4 regions of the Solibacillus cecembensis genome follow, and region 1 is predicted to be linked to each of the others. Evidence: riboswitches for the same ligand, from Rfam matches in the RefSeq annotation. Region 1 holds a riboswitch; each other region holds the start of a gene.
What was found. Region 1 has a riboswitch for S-adenosylmethionine ahead of metK (methionine adenosyltransferase). Riboswitches for the same ligand answer to the same signal wherever they lie in the genome.
Positions count from the first base shown of each region.

Region 2: it holds a riboswitch for S-adenosylmethionine, as region 1 does, so the genes downstream of both, metA (homoserine O-acetyltransferase MetA) here and metK (methionine adenosyltransferase) in region 1, are expected to answer to the same signal.
Region 3: it holds a riboswitch for S-adenosylmethionine, as region 1 does, so the genes downstream of both, ACQKIH_RS17300 (methionine ABC transporter ATP-binding protein) here and metK (methionine adenosyltransferase) in region 1, are expected to answer to the same signal.
Region 4: it holds a riboswitch for S-adenosylmethionine, as region 1 does, so the genes downstream of both, ACQKIH_RS03260 (O-acetylhomoserine aminocarboxypropyltransferase/cysteine synthase family protein) here and metK (methionine adenosyltransferase) in region 1, are expected to answer to the same signal.

Region 1 covers NZ_JBNNMF010000005.1:178,154-182,437, reverse strand. The annotation lists gene pckA (phosphoenolpyruvate carboxykinase (ATP)) at 1-914, opposite strand, end outside; SAM riboswitch class I at 1,116-1,236, shown strand; gene metK (methionine adenosyltransferase) at 1,597-2,793, shown strand; gene ACQKIH_RS06610 (asparaginase) at 3,009-4,031, shown strand; gene ACQKIH_RS06605 (dipeptidase) at 4,038-4,284, shown strand, end outside.
Region 2 covers NZ_JBNNMF010000018.1:14,154-18,437, reverse strand. The annotation lists gene ACQKIH_RS15665 (methionine ABC transporter permease) at 1-216, opposite strand, end outside; gene ACQKIH_RS15660 (methionine ABC transporter ATP-binding protein) at 220-957, opposite strand; gene ACQKIH_RS15655 (ABC transporter ATP-binding protein) at 1,279-2,049, shown strand; gene metA (homoserine O-acetyltransferase MetA) at 2,109-3,050, opposite strand; SAM riboswitch class I at 3,126-3,235, opposite strand; gene ACQKIH_RS15645 (hypothetical protein) at 3,541-4,086, shown strand; gene ACQKIH_RS15640 (type 1 glutamine amidotransferase family protein) at 4,217-4,284, opposite strand, start outside.
Region 3 covers NZ_JBNNMF010000022.1:6,891-11,174, reverse strand. The annotation lists gene ACQKIH_RS17305 (methionine ABC transporter permease) at 1-498, opposite strand, end outside; gene ACQKIH_RS17300 (methionine ABC transporter ATP-binding protein) at 491-1,519, opposite strand; SAM riboswitch class I at 1,677-1,789, opposite strand; gene ACQKIH_RS17295 (thioredoxin family protein) at 1,846-2,151, opposite strand; gene ACQKIH_RS17290 (toprim domain-containing protein) at 2,159-2,485, opposite strand; gene gcvH (glycine cleavage system protein GcvH) at 2,561-2,941, opposite strand; gene ACQKIH_RS17280 (arsenate reductase family protein) at 3,022-3,378, opposite strand; gene ACQKIH_RS17275 (acyl-CoA dehydrogenase family protein) at 3,483-4,284, opposite strand, start outside.
Region 4 covers NZ_JBNNMF010000002.1:319,352-323,635, forward strand. The annotation lists gene ACQKIH_RS03245 (hypothetical protein) at 1-111, shown strand, start outside; gene ACQKIH_RS03250 (homoserine dehydrogenase) at 218-1,204, opposite strand; gene ACQKIH_RS03255 (hypothetical protein) at 1,504-1,902, opposite strand; gene ACQKIH_RS03260 (O-acetylhomoserine aminocarboxypropyltransferase/cysteine synthase family protein) at 2,150-3,454, opposite strand; SAM riboswitch class I at 3,575-3,690, opposite strand; gene nfsA (oxygen-insensitive NADPH nitroreductase) at 3,912-4,284, shown strand, end outside.

The DNA of each region.
Region 1 (4,284 bases):
CGTGTTTCTGGATCTACTGCTACGTTTTCTAAAACCGAACCGAATTTGATTGCATTGTAAATTTCAGGCTCTTTTTCAGCTGAAAGGTTGATTGTTTTTGCATAACATCCACCTTCAATATTGAACACACCATTATCTGACCAGCCATGCTCATCATCACCGATTAATTTACGATCAGCATCTGCAGATAAAGTTGTTTTACCAGTACCTGATAAACCGAAGAATAAAGCAACATCGCCTTCTTCACCAACGTTTGCCGAGCAGTGCATTGGGAAAATCCCTTGCTCAGGTAGTAAGTAGTTCATAATACCAAAGATTGATTTTTTCATTTCGCCAGCGTATTCTGTACCACCGATTAAAATAATTTTCTTCTCAAGAGAAGTGATAATAAATGTTTCTGAATCTGTCCCATCAACTGCAGGATCTGCTTTGAAGTTTGGTGCAGATACGATTGTAAATTCAGCCATGTGAGAAGCAAGTTCTTCTTCTGTTGGACGGATGAATAATTGATGACAGAAAAGATTATGCCAAGCATATTCGTTAATTACTTTAATTGATAATTGTGATGCTTTATCGGCACCTGCAAAACCGTTGAATACGAATAATTCATCGCGTTCTTTCAAGTAGTTAACAACTTTAACATAAAGATTGTCAAACACTTCAGGTGAGATTGGGCGATTGACTTTACCCCAGTCAATTTTATCTTTAGAGTCGTCTTCTTCTACTGTATATTTATCTTTAGGAGAGCGGCCTGTATATTTGCCTGTTTCAGCGCGTAATGCACCATCAACAGTTAATGTTGCTTCTCCACGTGATGTTGCTTTTTCAACTAATTGTGGTACTGATAATTGGTTATTAATGTTTTCCCCGTTTAAAAGTTCTTTCAGCTCGTTAGCAATTTCTACCGAATTCATCGATTAAATACCATCCTTTTTTCATAGTATTCCCTTGTGGAGGGGAGTGGTTAGTTAATTCAAAAATAGTATAACACATTGCCTTCATTTATCTATACTAATTAGATAAAAATTTTTTCTTATTTAGGCAAGTTGTGAAAAGAAGACAAAATTAGTTGACGGTCAATTTTTTTTAACGTAAGATGTTTAATTGAACGGATACTCTTATCCCGAGCTGGTGGAGGGTCAGGCCCTATGAAACCCGGCAACCTGCAATACGTGTCATAACGTAACGTGTTGGTGCCAACCTGATGCAAGGGGAATTACCCTTGAACGATAAGAGTGAAAGGTAACGAAACATATTCCCCCTTTCCTCACGCGTGATAAGCGCACCATGTGAGTAGAGGGGTTTTTTTTATTTGGGTGATAGTTACTGTTTCTAAAGGAATGTAATACTTCTTATGAATCGTAAAGTAGCCAAAATATTAATTTCAAATAAAACGCGTTTTTACTATAAATAAACAACCTTTCAAAACCCTCGTGTTAAAGCAGAAAAGCTTGGCGTTTATAATTAACTTGTTTCAGCGGAAGTCTCCTATTCTTTATAAGTGGGGATGAATGTCAAATAGGCAAGTTGAATTATAAACGGACATGGGTAACGAGTACCGTATCAAATTTGCAAAGTGACCTAGGAGGAAATGAAATGAAAAATCGTCGACTGTTTACATCAGAAAGTGTAACAGAAGGGCATCCAGATAAAATTTGTGATCAAATTTCAGATGCCATTTTAGATGCTATTTTAGCAGAAGATCCGAATGCACGTGTAGCTTGTGAAACTACGGTAACAACAGGCTTAGTATTAGTTGCGGGTGAAATTACAACGTCTACATATGTAGATATGAAGGGTATTATCCGTGATACAGTAGCAGGTATCGGCTATACGCGCGGTAAATACGGCTTTGATGCAGAAAACTTGGCGGTTCTTGTAGCTGTAGGTGAGCAATCTCCTGACATCGCACAAGGTGTTGACCAAGCATTAGAAGCACGCGAAGGCTCGATGACAGATGAAGAATTAGAAGCGATTGGTGCTGGTGATCAAGGCTTAATGTTTGGTTATGCATGTAACGAAACACCAGAGCTTATGCCATTACCAATCTCATTAGCACATAAATTAGCGCGTCGTTTAGCGGAAGTTCGTAAATCTGGCGAGCTTGATTACTTACGTCCAGATGGTAAAACACAAGTAACAATCGAGTATGATGAAAATAACGTACCAGTGCGTGTCGATACGATTGTTATTTCAACACAGCATGATGAAGAAGCGACATTAGAGCAAATTCAAGCAGATATGAAGGCACATGTTATTCAACCAATCGTACCTGCTGAATTATTAGATGAAGCAACGAAATACTTTATTAACCCAACAGGCCGCTTCGTTATTGGTGGACCTAAAGGCGATGCAGGTTTAACAGGTCGTAAAATCATCGTTGATACATACGGTGGTTATGCGCGTCACGGTGGTGGAGCATTCTCTGGTAAGGACGCGACAAAAGTTGACCGTTCTGCAGCATATGCAGCACGTTATGTTGCCAAAAACATTGTTGCTGCGGGACTTGCTGATCGTGCAGAAGTACAGCTTGCATATGCAATTGGTGTTGCACAACCAGTTTCGATTGCTGTTGATACATTCGGCACAGGGAAAGTGGAAGAAAGCCAAATGGTGGAGTGGGTACGTGAATTATTCGACCTACGTCCAGCAGGCATTATTAAAATGCTTGATTTACGCCGTCCAATTTACAAGCAAACAGCGGCATACGGTCACTTCGGTCGTACAGATATAGATGTTTCTTGGGAAAAGACAGATAAAGCAGCGGAATTACGAGCAAGAGCTGGTTTATAATAAGGTAGAATTAGGAAAAGTCGAAACGTTGGTTTAATCAACGTTTCGGCTTTTTTGTGTTTTTTTTCATGAAAATGAAATTGCAGCATTTAATATAGAAATAACTTACATATATTAAGGGGAAACTTATTGGTTCAATGGGGACATCATAAATATATAGATTTATTTGAATTTTTTAACTATAATGTAGAGTTAATAGAATGGAGGGTTTTGTGATGCCGACAGAGTTAGTTCATGTTTGTAGAGGGAATATCATTGAGTCAAAGCATTATGGAACAATTATAGTAGTTGATGATGCAGGAAATATTATTAGCCAATTAGGTGATAGTCAGAGGGAAATCTTTGCCCGTTCGTCTATGAAACTATTTCAAGTAATCCCGGCAATTGAAGCGGGGATTATCGAAAAGTACGATCTTGCATCTAAAGATATATCGTTATTTTGTGCTTCTCATAGCGGGGAGGATTTCCACACCGAAACGGTCATGGGCAATTTGGATAAAGCAGATTTACAAATCAGCGCGTTAAAATGTGGTACACATCCACCACGCCATACAAAAACATATGAAAAAATGCTGACTGAGCAAAAGGAATTTAGTGCAATTCATAATAATTGTTCGGGGAAGCATACAGGCATGTTATTAACAGCGAAAGCTTTAAATGAAGAAGTTGCAAATTACTATGAATTGAATCACCCAGTCCAACAGCGGATTTTACACACAATTAGTGACATCTGTGAGTACCCAATCGATAAGATTCAAATGGGGGTTGATGGATGTGGCGTCCCTGTACATTGCCTGCCGATGTATAATATTGCACTTGGTTATGCGAATTTAGCGGCAAATTCAAAGTACAATCCACAGCGAACTAATGCGATTCAAAAGATGGTGCAATCTATTATTGATGAACCGGAAATGATTGGAGGAACGGATCGTTTTTGTTCGGATTTAATAAAAGTATGTAAGGGCAAGCTCATTGCGAAAGCTGGTGCAGAAGGTGTTTATTGTATCGGTCATATTGAAAAGAAATTAGGGGTTGCAATAAAAATAGATGATGGGAATTCTCGTGCAAGTTATCCTGTGGCAATGGAATTGTTGAAACAATTAGATTTGATTACAACTGACGAGTATAACGAACTAATCGAATACGCCCTTCCGAGAGTATTAAATGCCCGAAATGAAGTTGTTGGTAAGTTACAAGTAAACTTTAAGCTTTCAAAAACTATGAAGGAAGAAGTGTGATGTGATTTGAACTACCCAATTATTGATTTGCATTGTGATGTATTGTTAAGATTTGAAAATAATAAACTGAATTTTCTAGACTCGAAACATTTAGATGCAAATTTAGAAAATTTACGCGCGGGTCATGTGAAAGTCCAAGCGTTTGCTATTTTCATTTCTCCAGACATACCAAAACAAGACAAGATTAAAAGCGCACTTCGTCAAATTTATTATTTTAATAATTATGTCATTTCTCCTGGAAATCATGTGGTAC
Region 2 (4,284 bases), on a different contig from region 1:
TAAAAACGGGAACGATCGGATAATGTTAACGAGCAAATTAAGTACAGTATGGACTAATTTGTTCTCTAACACTTTTCCTTTTTGACATAAAAACAGCAATGTTCCAACCGGTAAACCGACTAAAACAGCTGCGACTATAGAAGCACCAACCATTATGAATGTTTCTAAAATGGCTTGTACAATTTCTGCTTGATACTGAATGAGTACATCCGGCATAAGTTATTCGCCCCCCATTCGTAAAGAGTCTACAAACGACTGCGGATGGGCTTCAATCGTATGAATCCCTAATGGCGTAATGTCGACTGTTTCATATAATTGCCCTTCTGAAAGAACGCTTACACGGGTACAAATGCTTTTAATAACATCCATTTCATGACTGACGATTACAATGGTCACGCCAAATGTTTGATTGATTGACTGTAAAACCGATAAAATCTCATTCGTTGTAGAAGGATCAAGTGATGAAGTCGGCTCATCGCATAATAAAATCGTTGGATTGTTTGCAATGGCACGAGCAATGGCAACACGCTGTTTTTGCCCGCCACTCAGTTGTGCAGGATATTTATGCTGCATCGCTTCTAAACCGACAAACTTCAGGCATTCCTCTACCCTAGCCTTCCGCTCGCTTTTCGGGAAATTTGCAAGCTCTAAGGCAATTTCGATATTTTTATAGACGGATTTATTTGCAACAAGATTAAATTGCTGAAAGATCATCCCAATCGATTTCCGTGCCTCTCGTAGCTTTGCATTCGATAAATTCGTTAAGCTTTTTCCTTCTATGAATACATCTCCAGTAGTTGGACGTTCTAACAAATTCATCATACGCAACAATGTAGACTTTCCCGCGCCACTTGGACCAATTAAACCGTAAATATCCCCTTTTTGAATGGTTAATGATACGTCTTGAATGGCCATTTCGTTATTAAACTTTTTACTTACCGTTTTTAATTGAATCATAAGAAATCCCTACCTATGTATTGACTTTCTTCATACCGATTTTAAGTATACCGTTTTTAATTGAAATTGAAAGGAATATTCATTCTTTTTGCTTATTTTTTTCACAGAAGGCGATAAAAAACCGTCTGTAATGTTGAATTAGCAACGTTTTAAGTGGATTTTTTATTATATAGAATATTCGACTAAGTCTGTAATGAAATGCGATTCAAATGAGAAATGTTGAATGGATTATAGAATACATTTCCTTTTCCTCTAAAAACCCCCTCACACTCTTTCTGAATTTTAGAAAATATTGCATAATTAAAAGCGGAGGTGTTTGGAATGATACATATCGAAAATATTCATCTTTACCGCAATGAAAAAGTCATATTGAAAGATTTCAGTTGGCACGTAGAAAAAGGACAGCATTGGGCGATTTTAGGGTTAAATGGTTCGGGTAAAACAACTTTATTAAAAGTAATTAACGGCTATATTTGGCCAAATGCGGGAACAGTGAAAGTGCTTGGAGAAACGTACGGTAAAACGTATATTCCAAAGCTTCGAATGCGCATCGGATGGGTAAGTAATGCGATGATTGACAATTTTAACATGCAGGACAATGCCATCGAAATTGTACTTAGTGGGATGTTTGGAGCTTTGCGTTTATTTGAAAAAGTAAGTGATGCCGATATAAAGAAAGCGGTAGAGGTGATGACGCATTTTAATTGTGCTCATTTAGCGAATAAAACGTTTGAACATTTATCTCAAGGCGAAAGACAGCGCGTTCAAATTGCACGGGCAATCATGGCTAATCCTGAAATATTAATTTTGGATGAGCCTTGTGGTGGCTTAGATTTGATTGAACGAGAAAACTTGCTGCAAACGATTGAACAAATTTCAAAGCAATCAGGAGGACCGACGCTAATATATGTGACGCATCATGTAGAAGAAATATTACCTTGTTTTTCTCACGTTTTGCTTATGAAGGATGGTCAAGCTTACGATCAAGGTAATCGGCAAACCCTGTTAACAGAGCAGCAGTTAAGCGCCTTTTTCAATACCCCTATTCACCTTCAAATGGAACGTGATCGCACATGGGTGGCGTTGAAGTAATGTGAATGAAATAAATCAGCTCCTATCGCTAAATTTCTGCGTTAGGAGCTTGTTCTATTTTAAATATGATATTCTAATGCATCTTCAACAAAATGCCATTCATAAGGTGTTTCTTGGTACACATAATAGTTCAACCAGTTATAAAATAGTAAATGTGAATGCGCACGCCAAGTGTTTTTCGGTTCATTTTGTGGGTCATTATTTGGGAAGTAATTGACTGGAACTTCTGTCAGTTCCGGATCCTTCTCTATATCACGGAAATACTCATCTGACAGCGTCGTTGCATCATATTCTAAATGACCGGTAATCATAATATGCTTGTTATTTTTAGATTGAACAATGAATACACCTGCATCATCTGAATAGCTCAACAAACGCAATTCTGGATGGGCGCGAACTTCATCAATCGAAACTGATGTATGACGTGAATGTGGCGCGACATACTGATCACTGAAACCACGTACTAAATCTACCGTTAAATCCGTAATGACATGCGAATAAATGCCTGAGCATTTTTTCGGTAATTCAAATTTCCCAATGCCGAAATGATGGTATAACGCTGCTTGTGCCCCCCAACAAATATGCATAATAGACGTGACATTTTTATCTGCCCAATCCATAACCTCTTCAATTTCTTTCCAATAGCCAACCTCTTCAAATTCCATTTTTTCAACAGGAGCCCCTGTAATAATAAGCCCGTCATAGCGACGATGCTTAATCTCGTCGAATGTTTGATAAAACGTGTCTAAATGAGATTTCGATACATTTTTTGATTCGTATGTAGCTGTGTTTAAAAATGTAACATTCACTTGCAATGGCGTGTTGCCAAGTAAGCGTAAAAGTTGTAGCTCCGTTTTTTCCTTTTCTGGCATTAAATTAAACACTAAAATATTTAGCGGACGAATTTGCTGTGTTTTCGCGCGGTCTTCTTCCATTACGAAAATTTTCTCTTGTCGTAGCAATTCCCCAGCTGGCAGTTGTTTTTGAATGTTAATAGGCATGCTCGTTCCCCCAATTTCATTGATATTAAACAAAAATCCCTCATTCCAGAAAAAGAATGAGGGACGCTAAGCTCGCTCTTATCTTTCAAGGGGAAATCCCTTGCTGGAAGTAGCACCTTTCTAATAAAAATTAGAGGTTGCTGAAGCTTCACCGGGCCAAACCCCTCCGCTTCTCGTGATAAGTCATATATAATTGTTAAACATCGTAACACGGATTTGAGAATTTTGCAATAATTCTTAAAAATTTGTTTAAATGCATGTCCGGTTACAATGTTGAGGGATTATAGAATGCTAATTAATTTGCTATCCCATGATTTACAGGGGTTTTGACATAGATTGACCAAGTTACCTTGTAGATCTTATCGGCTCGCCTGCGGTAACAATCAATCTCTTTTGTTACTCTTACACATCCATCACGCACCGGTAATAGGAAGTGTGTTACACTTCAATGAAACAACTGATTATTCAGTTATTCAATTAACGGTGCATTTTGGCAGAACAAGATAAGGTAAAGGGGCGTTATATGAAACGGAATATTATTATTTTTACTACAATAGGAATTATTTTTCTATTATTGGCGTTTTCATTTAACCATACTTTTGCTCGCTCATATCATCATACATTTACGAAAACAACAGATTTAAGTAAGGGAAACATTGAAGGTTTGTTTGTAAATGATGATTTTTATAGCGAAGAAATAACAAAAACATATGGGGAAAAGACAGAACAAAGTAGAAATGTAAAGGGTTATGATTATTTTGAGTTAAAGAAAGGCATTGAAATAGCAGTAAATGAAACAGGTGAAATTACGAGATTTATTATAACTGACAGCAATATAGAAACTATAAAGGGAATAAAAATTGGTGACAAAAGGGAGGAAGTAATAAAAACATATGGAAAAAATCATTATTTCCGTTCAGAACAAGGAGCAAATATTATCGGCTATGTCGATAAAAAAAGAAATACTTCTATAGAATTTTGGTTTTATAATGATATAGTTGAATTTTATAAACTTGATAATAAATCAATGAAATAAAAGTGATTTATTTGATTTACTATTGGGGTAGCGTCAGGAAAATGCGGATTTACAACGATAAGGAAATTCCAAATTAAAAAGCCCAACTTCTCTACAAATCAAAATAGAGAAATTGAGCTTTTCAGTTACTTCATTTATTTATTGAATTCATTAATTGGAAGAAGTATTCAGGTTTATGAGTCTTATTTAAGTTATACC
Region 3 (4,284 bases), on a different contig from region 1:
TGTGTAACCTACAAGTGCAACAGCCGTTACTGTAAGACCCGAAATCAATGCTGGCAAACTTTCTGGAATGAGTACCTTCCATACAATTGTCGACGTTTTTGCCCCCATTGAACGAGCTGCCTCAATCACACCTTTATCAATTTCACGCAATGCGATCAACACCATCCGCGCATAGAACGGGGCTGCACCAATAATTAGTGCTGGTAATGCCGCATTGGCACCTCGAATTGTGCCAAGTAAAAATTTCGTGAATGGGATGAGTAAAATAATTAATACGATAAATGGAATCGAACGGAAAATATTCACGACTGACCCCGTTAGGAAATGGACGATTTTATTTGCCCATAGCTGATTATCACTCGTTAAAAATAGGACAATTCCGATGATTAAACCAAGTACAAATGTCACGGCGGTTGCGATAACCGTCATATAAATCGTTTCATATGTTGCATCGAGCATCTTTGCCCAATCTACATTCGGAAATAATTGTTCAATCATGTCCAATCACCTCCGTTTGAACTTTATGTTGCGCAAGTACTTCTAAAGCGGCGTTAATTTGGTCATTCGATCCTTCAATATGAACAAACAATGTACCGAGCGGGCCACTTGTCGTATTTGAAATTTTGCCATGTACAATATTCACGACAATATCAAATTGCTTAATGATTTGTGAAATAACAGGTTGCTCTGTTGTTTGACCGACAAAGCCTAGCTTTACAATTCTCCCTGATGGATAGTTGGCTAAAATTTGCTCAAGTGACGCTTGTATTTCTTGTGTTTCTCCAGATATTTGCGCCATAAAGTTTTTCGTAATCGGTGCTTGAGGATTTTGGAATACTTGGAGAACCTCGCCTTGCTCCACTACTTTACCCGCTTCCATTACGGCAACACGGTCACAAATTTTTCGGATAACATGCATCTCGTGTGTAATGAGTACAATCGTCAATCCTATTTTTTTATTTATATCAAGTAACAGTTCTAAAATTGAATCCGTCGTTTCTGGGTCCAGTGCAGATGTTGCCTCGTCACCTAGTAAAACTTCCGGATTATTGGCAAGTGCGCGGGCAATTCCGACACGTTGCTTTTGACCACCTGATAACTGTGAAGGATACGCTTTCCCTCGACCTGCTAGTCCAACAAGCTCAATTAGTTCTTCTACACGTTTTGCTCGTTGTTCTTTTGAAACTCCTGCAATTTCAAGTGGAAAGGCAATATTTTCTTCCACAGTACGCGACCAAAGTAAATTGAAATGTTGGAAAATCATGCTGATCTTTTGCCTTGCATCTCGTAATTTTTTTCCAGAAGCTTTTGAAATATCGTTGCCATTTATAATGACTGAACCAACTGTTGGTTTTTCTAAACCATTTAATAGTCGAATCATCGTACTTTTACCAGCACCACTGTAACCGATAATACCGTAAATTTCACCTTGCTTAATCGATAAGTTTACTTGGTCTACAGCTTTTAGTTCACCGTTTTTCGTCTTATAAATTTTCGATATATTTTGTAAGTCAATCATTTTTTGAACTCCTTTATTTGAAATAACTGATTCGTTATTTGCAAAATACCTTTTTTCGCGCGAGCAGTTTCACTTAATTTTCAAACTGTTTAAAAAACAAAAAAACCTTTCTACGACGACAAGTAGAAAGGTTTTCACATATTTATGTTGAACCGTTCTCTCATCTCTCAAAGTTAAACTTTAAACTTTGTGTGATTTGGCACCTTTTCATCATACGATGCTGGTTGCCGGGCTTCATAGGGCACTTCCCTCCGCCTCTCTTTATAAGAGTAACGCTATTAAGTTTTTTGTTATAAATGATACTCTATCACGTGAAATTAGGAACGTCAATCTTTTTTTAACAATGTATATAAAAAAGGTACGGATTGAAATGCATATATTTTTTCTTGGATTTCCCCATTATTCGCAATGATTAAACACGGGACACTTTCTACCTGCATCTCCATGGCAAAATCACCTAAATAGTTAATATTCGCCTTTCCAATCGGCACATCCGGTAATAAATTCTCAATTACTGTTAACATTTTTGACGCTACATCACATGTCCCACATAGTGGTGTATATAAATAAAAGGCACATTGCTCTCCACTTTGTACCTGCTCTATCCATTGTTCTTTCGTCCATTGATCCATACTACCGTCATCCTTCTTTTACTAAAAATTTCGCATCTTTAAGAAGTTCAATTAAAATAGGCGCTGGTGTCTCAGCCACTTCAATATATTGCTTTGGAATTATTAAATGCTGTGCTTCAGAATAAGTACGATTCATCAACTTGCGCAATTTCTCTCCATTTTTATCAACATCGAACATCGTGACCATTTCATATTGCTCGTACGGCGTTAATAATGCAATTAATTCATCTTCACTTATCGTGCCATTCGTACAAAGTATCACAACGTGTTCAGCTAGTAAAGGGGCAATTTGAAGTTTATCTGACCGCCCTTCTACGATAATACATTTCTCCATTCGGAACCCCTCCAATAGTATTGAAATGAAAAAAAACGCCAAAACCTGCATAAACAGATTTTAGCGTACGGATTATTATTGCTCAGTTAATTGCGTGTATGCGTCTGCATCCATTAATTCTTCTAACTCAGCATCATTTGTTAATTCGATAACAACCATCCATGCTTGCTCATATGGAGATTCGTTAACAAACTCAGGATTGTCAGATAACTCTTCGTTTACTGATACAACTTTACCTGAAAGTGGTGCATATAATTCTGAAACTGTTTTAACAGATTCTACGCTACCGAATGGTTGGTCTTTTGTAATATCGTCGCCAGCTTCTGGAAGCTCAACGAATACGATGTCGCCAAGTTCAGATTGTGCAAAGTGCGTAATACCGATTGTTGCTTTGCCATCCTCAATTTTTACCCATTCGTGCTCTTTAGTATATTTCAATTCTTTCGGTGTGTTCATGAAAATCCCTCCAAGTAATATGTAGTATATTCATGTTCAGTTTGCCATAAATCGTTCGGAAATTCAATATGTTACACGGTTTATTTCCAAGTTTCTAAGAAGTCAGACTCCTTAAATCCTAATGTTAAATTTTTACCATCTGTAACAAGCGGTCTTTTAATCAACATACCATCCGATGCAAGTAATGCTAGTTGCTCCTCTTCAGTCATTGTTTCCAACTTATCCTTCAAGCCAAGCTCTCGATACTTTATGCCAGATGTATTGAAAAATTTCTTCAAAGGCAAGCCACTCGCTTTATAAATCGATTCTAATTCCTCCACAGAAGGTGTTTGTTCAACGATATTTCTATTTTCGTATGTAATCCCATTTTCATCGAACCATTTTTGTGCTTTTTTGCAAGTTGTACATTTTGGATATTGAATCAATTGAATTGTCATGAAAGTGCTCCTTTTTTACAATCTATTTTCCACTATTGTAACGGATTCGCATACACAATTCAAAAATCGGATGCGGCGTCCCACATCCGATTCTCATTTATAGGTTATACAACATACTTAGCAGCTTCAATTAATTTCACTGATGCTTCACGTTTTTTCGGAATTAAGTTGTACGGATTATTACGTGTTAATTTACGTAATGCAGATAAAATCATACGTCCTGCATCCCCTTCAACTGTCGCAAGTAGTGTTTCTTTTGCTTCTTTTTCGATTTCTGCAAATGCTTCTTGGCAGAAAATTTGCGTATAAAGAATTTTTTGTGCCGCCTTTTCTTCACCATCACGCGCGATTGCTTTTTGCGTACGGATTACCGCTGATTCCATTGCATATAATTGGTTCGCAATATTTGCGATGTTCACCAAAACTTCTTGCTCTTGATCTAGTTTAGCACCAAAACGTTGTGCTGCCGCGCCCGCTGCAAGAACCGCAATTTTCTTCGCGTTTTTCACTAAATATTTTTCTTGTTCTAATGCTGCGTCGCCAATTTCTTCAGGCATTAGCATTAATAATTCGTTTTGTAAGTCTTGCGCTACTTGTAATAGCGGTAATTCACCTTTTAATGCTTTCTTCATGAATGTACCCGGTACAATCATGCGGTTAATTTCATTTGTTCCTTCAAAAATACGGTTAATACGTGAATCGCGGTAAATACGCTCTACTTCATATTCAGCCATAAAGCCATAGCCACCGTGTAATTGTACTGCTTCATCTGCCACATAATCCAATGTTTCTGAACCGAATACTTTCGCAATCGAACATTCAATAGCGTACTCAGCAATGGCACCTGCAACTGCCATACCATCTTTTTGTTCTTCATCTGATAACTGGCTTAAGCGATCTTCGAAG
Region 4 (4,284 bases), on a different contig from region 1:
AGTGCGCAATTCGATACGTACCATCTCCATCTCGAACGAATTAAAGAAGAAATTGAGATTTGGAAAAACACACCGATCCCTGAAGATATCGATGTGAAAGATGAAGATTAACTACGATATCTTCTAAAATAAAAGGGATTTCCGCCTGCTCTATGTAAGCTGACGAAATTCCCTTTTTCAATTCTTCATAATCATGATAATTTTATCTTGCTCTAGGTTAAATCGTCACCGTAAACCCCGCGCGCTTCCCAATAATTTCTGCATAATCCTCTACCATCACGCTTGCTGTTGGATACATCCCTGCACCAGGGCCTGTAATTGATAACGTTCCGATATAATTCGTTTCCATGGCCACCGCATTAAACACATCATCCACTGGGTAAAGCGGGTGCTCTTTATCGACTAATACTGGTGATACCTTCGCATAAATCTCACCATTTGCACGTTTTTCTACCTCTGCTACATGGCGATAGCGCAGTCCCTTTTCTGTTGCTTCTGCTACTTGCGCGGCTGTAATTTTTTCAATACCAATTACTTCTACATCCGACCAGTTCGGTTGTTCACCGAATGCTAAGCTCGATAAAATCATCAACTTTTTAAATGCATCTTGACCCGAAACGTCATTAAATGGATCCGCCTCTGCATAGCCTAGACTTTGTGCCTCTTTCAATGCATCATCAAAGCTCCAGCCTTCCGCACGCATTTTCGTTAAAATGTAGTTCGTCGTCCCGTTCAAAATCCCTTGCACACGACTCACATCATTTACTAATAAAATATTTTTCATCGTTTTAATAATCGGTACGCCACCTGCAACGGAGGCCTCATAACCTACGAATACACCATTTTCCTTCGCAAGTGCTTCTAGTTCCGCGCCACGCTTTGCAAACATCACTTTATTCGCTGTAATAACATGACATTTACGTTCTACTGCTTGCTTCAAATAGCTAAATGCCGGCTCTTCATTGACAATCGCTTCAAATACAACTTGTATGCCCTGTTCAGCAAATACTTCGTTAATGCTTTCTGTCATTAAATGCTGCGTTCCTGGCACGCGCTCGCGACTTGCATCTGTTACTAAAATTTTTGAAACTTCCAACTCCACGCCCAACTTCTGGCGGAGCTCCTGCCTCTTTTCGTTTAAAATATGATAAATCCCTTGACCTACTGTGCCAAATCCTAAGATGGCTGCCTTAATTGTTGCCATTACCATTCATCCTCCAAATTCCTTATAAAAACATATCTATATGCACTTCTGATGAATCAAGTGACAAGTGTTCCCGTTCAACACGACATAGACGAACTATTCCAATAATTTATATATAAAAATTCTATCTTATATATTACATGAAAACAAGATAAATCTCTCCTACAAGGACATTTGTTTTCTCTAAACGGTCAAATTTCATTCAAATCTACTTTTGAATGAGCATATTTTGTAAAAATAAAAACGTATCCTGACCCGAAGTCAAAATACGATTTTAGCGTATATACTAATAACACAGGTTAAACTGCTAATTTCACACGATTAAAATTATGTAAATAATAATTACTTAAAACTTTTTTCATTAGTAGCTGTTCTTTTGCTGTGTAGTTCGGAATCGCATATGGACGTTGCACTAGTTGAAATTCTCCGTATTTTAAAAACCATTCTTTTGCCGGCTCTAGAAGATGCGTTGACCCATGTTCTTTGTACTGCTCGGCTACTTCCTTCACAACATAGTTTGAATTTGATAAATGATGAGTTGTCTCCGAGAAAGCACAGTTTCCAAACACCTTTTGCCACATCATATCAACATCCGCCAAAATTTCTTGAATTGCCATTGCGTTTACAAATTTCTTTAGATCATTTAGTTCATAAATAATATATGCGGCCACATTTTGTGCACTGTATACATTTCCCATTTCAAACAACTCCTTTTCATTTATTAAGATAGCGTACTTGCTCAAGGGGGTTCACTACTTGCAAGTACGCAATCTCCAAGTAACTTAAACGATGCTTCAACATTATTTACATTACTTGGTTTATAATTCCTATTTTATTACTTGGTTTTAAAATTGTCAATAATTCTTATAAAATTACTAGGTATTAAACTTTCAAAACTCGCCCCCTAACGAAATGATGAAAGGCGAGCAAGTTTCTTCTATTATATTAGGCTTGTGTTTCCACTTCTAAAGTAGACGCTATTTTCGCTAAAGCCTGTTCTAAATCTGCAATAATATCTTCAACTGCTTCCAACCCGATTGATAAGCGAATGAGCTCCTCAGATACACCAGCTACTTTTAATTCTTCCGTTGATAATTGTTGGTGAGTTGTAGATGCTGGGTGGATAATTAATGAGCGCGCGTCCCCTACATTGGCTACATGTGAGAATAATTCCACGTTGTCAATAACTTGGCGACCTGCTTCACGTCCACCTTTAATGCCAAATGTTAAAATTGAGCCAAAGCCGTTTTTCAAATATTTCTTCGCTAATTCATGTGAAGGGAAATCTTCAAACCCGTTATAGTTTACATAGTCTACGAATGGGTGGTTACGTAAATATTCCGCTACTTTTAATGTATTTTCATTGTGGCGTACGATACGCAAATGAAGCGTTTCTAGCCCTTGTAAAAAGTTAAATGCTGCATCTGCAGATAATGTTGGACCGAAATCACGTAACAGTTGAACACGTAGCTTTGTGGCAAATGCAGCCCCTGCTGTGTCAATTCCATAACGAAGTCCGTGATATGACGTATCTGGCTCAGTAAATCCATCATGACGTCCTTGTGTCCAATCAAATTTCCCTGCATCCACGACAATACCACCAATTGTCGTACCGTGACCGCCAATCCATTTTGTAGCCGAATGAATGACAACATCCGCTCCAAACTCAATTGGGTTCCCACCATATGGCGAAGCAAATGTGCTATCGATTAATACTGGTAAGCCGTTTTGATGTGCGATATTGGCTACTGCTTCAATATCTAACACATTTAAGCTTGGATTTCCTATAATTTCTGCAAATACAGCTTTTGTCTTATCTGTAATTGCACTGCGGAAATTTTCTGGGTCCTTTTCATCTACAAATTTCACCGTAATGCCGTAGCGTGGTAATGTTGTCGCAAATAAATTATACGTTCCACCGTAAAGTGAACCTGCTGCAACGATCTCGTCTCCAGCACCTGCTAAGTTTAAAATAGAAAATGCAATAGCTGCTGCACCAGATGAAAGTGCTACTGCCGCTGATCCCCCTTCTAATAAAGCAACACGCTCTTCAAAAGCACCAACAGTCGGGTTCATAATACGTGAATAAATATTGCCCGCCTCTTCTAATGCAAATAATCGCTGCGCATGAGCAGTATCTTTAAATGCATAAGCCGTTGAGCGGTAAATTGGCACCGCAATCGCACCCGTTACAGGATCTGGCTTTTGTCCTCCGTGTAGTAATAATGTTTCTGGTCGTAAATTTGTCATTAATCATAACCTCCAAAATAGTATTCGATGGTGAAATCGGTGTTATCGAGGAGGAGTTTTTTGAATGAAAAAAACCCTCTTCAGTTAAGAAGAGGGTTTGCAAATGAGCAAGTTTGCCTCCTCTTATCTTTCAAAATGCAAATTGCATCTTGTAGGAAGTAGCACCTTAGTCAGTTCGTCACTCACTGGTTGCTGGGCATCTCAGGGCCTATTCCCTCCGCCACTCTTGATAAGAGTATGTGATTTATGTTCCATCGTTGTTTCACAGTATAAAACAGATTCTAGCCATTCGTCAACAGTTAATTTAAAATTTTCTGATATTCATAATATTCCAAGCAAAAAAACCTTATCGGCGCACATAACAGCATTAACAATAGTCATCTGCATATAAATCGACTAGAATAAGCTTAAAGGAACGTTCCTTTACATTTATTTTTACATAGGGGGAGAAATTGACATGCAAACAAGAGAACTTTTACGAAGTCATTCATCGGTTCGAAAATATTCAGGTGAGCAAATTCCAAAAGAGACGATTATCGATTTAATCGAAACGGCGCAAATGGCTGCGAGCTCGCATTTTGTCCAAGCCTATAGCGTTATTTGGGTAACGGATGAAGAGAAAAAAGCAAAACTGGGTGAGCTATCAAAAAATGATTTCCAGTTCAAAACAGCGGGAGCTTCTTTCTTATTTTGCGTGGATTTCAAGCGTCTACAAGTGGCCGGTCAAAAGCACGGCGTTGACATTGTGACAGATTCAGCTGAAAACTTGCTTGTTGGTGTAGCAGACGTTTCATTATTTGCACAAAACTTTGTAGTTGCTGCTGAAGCAA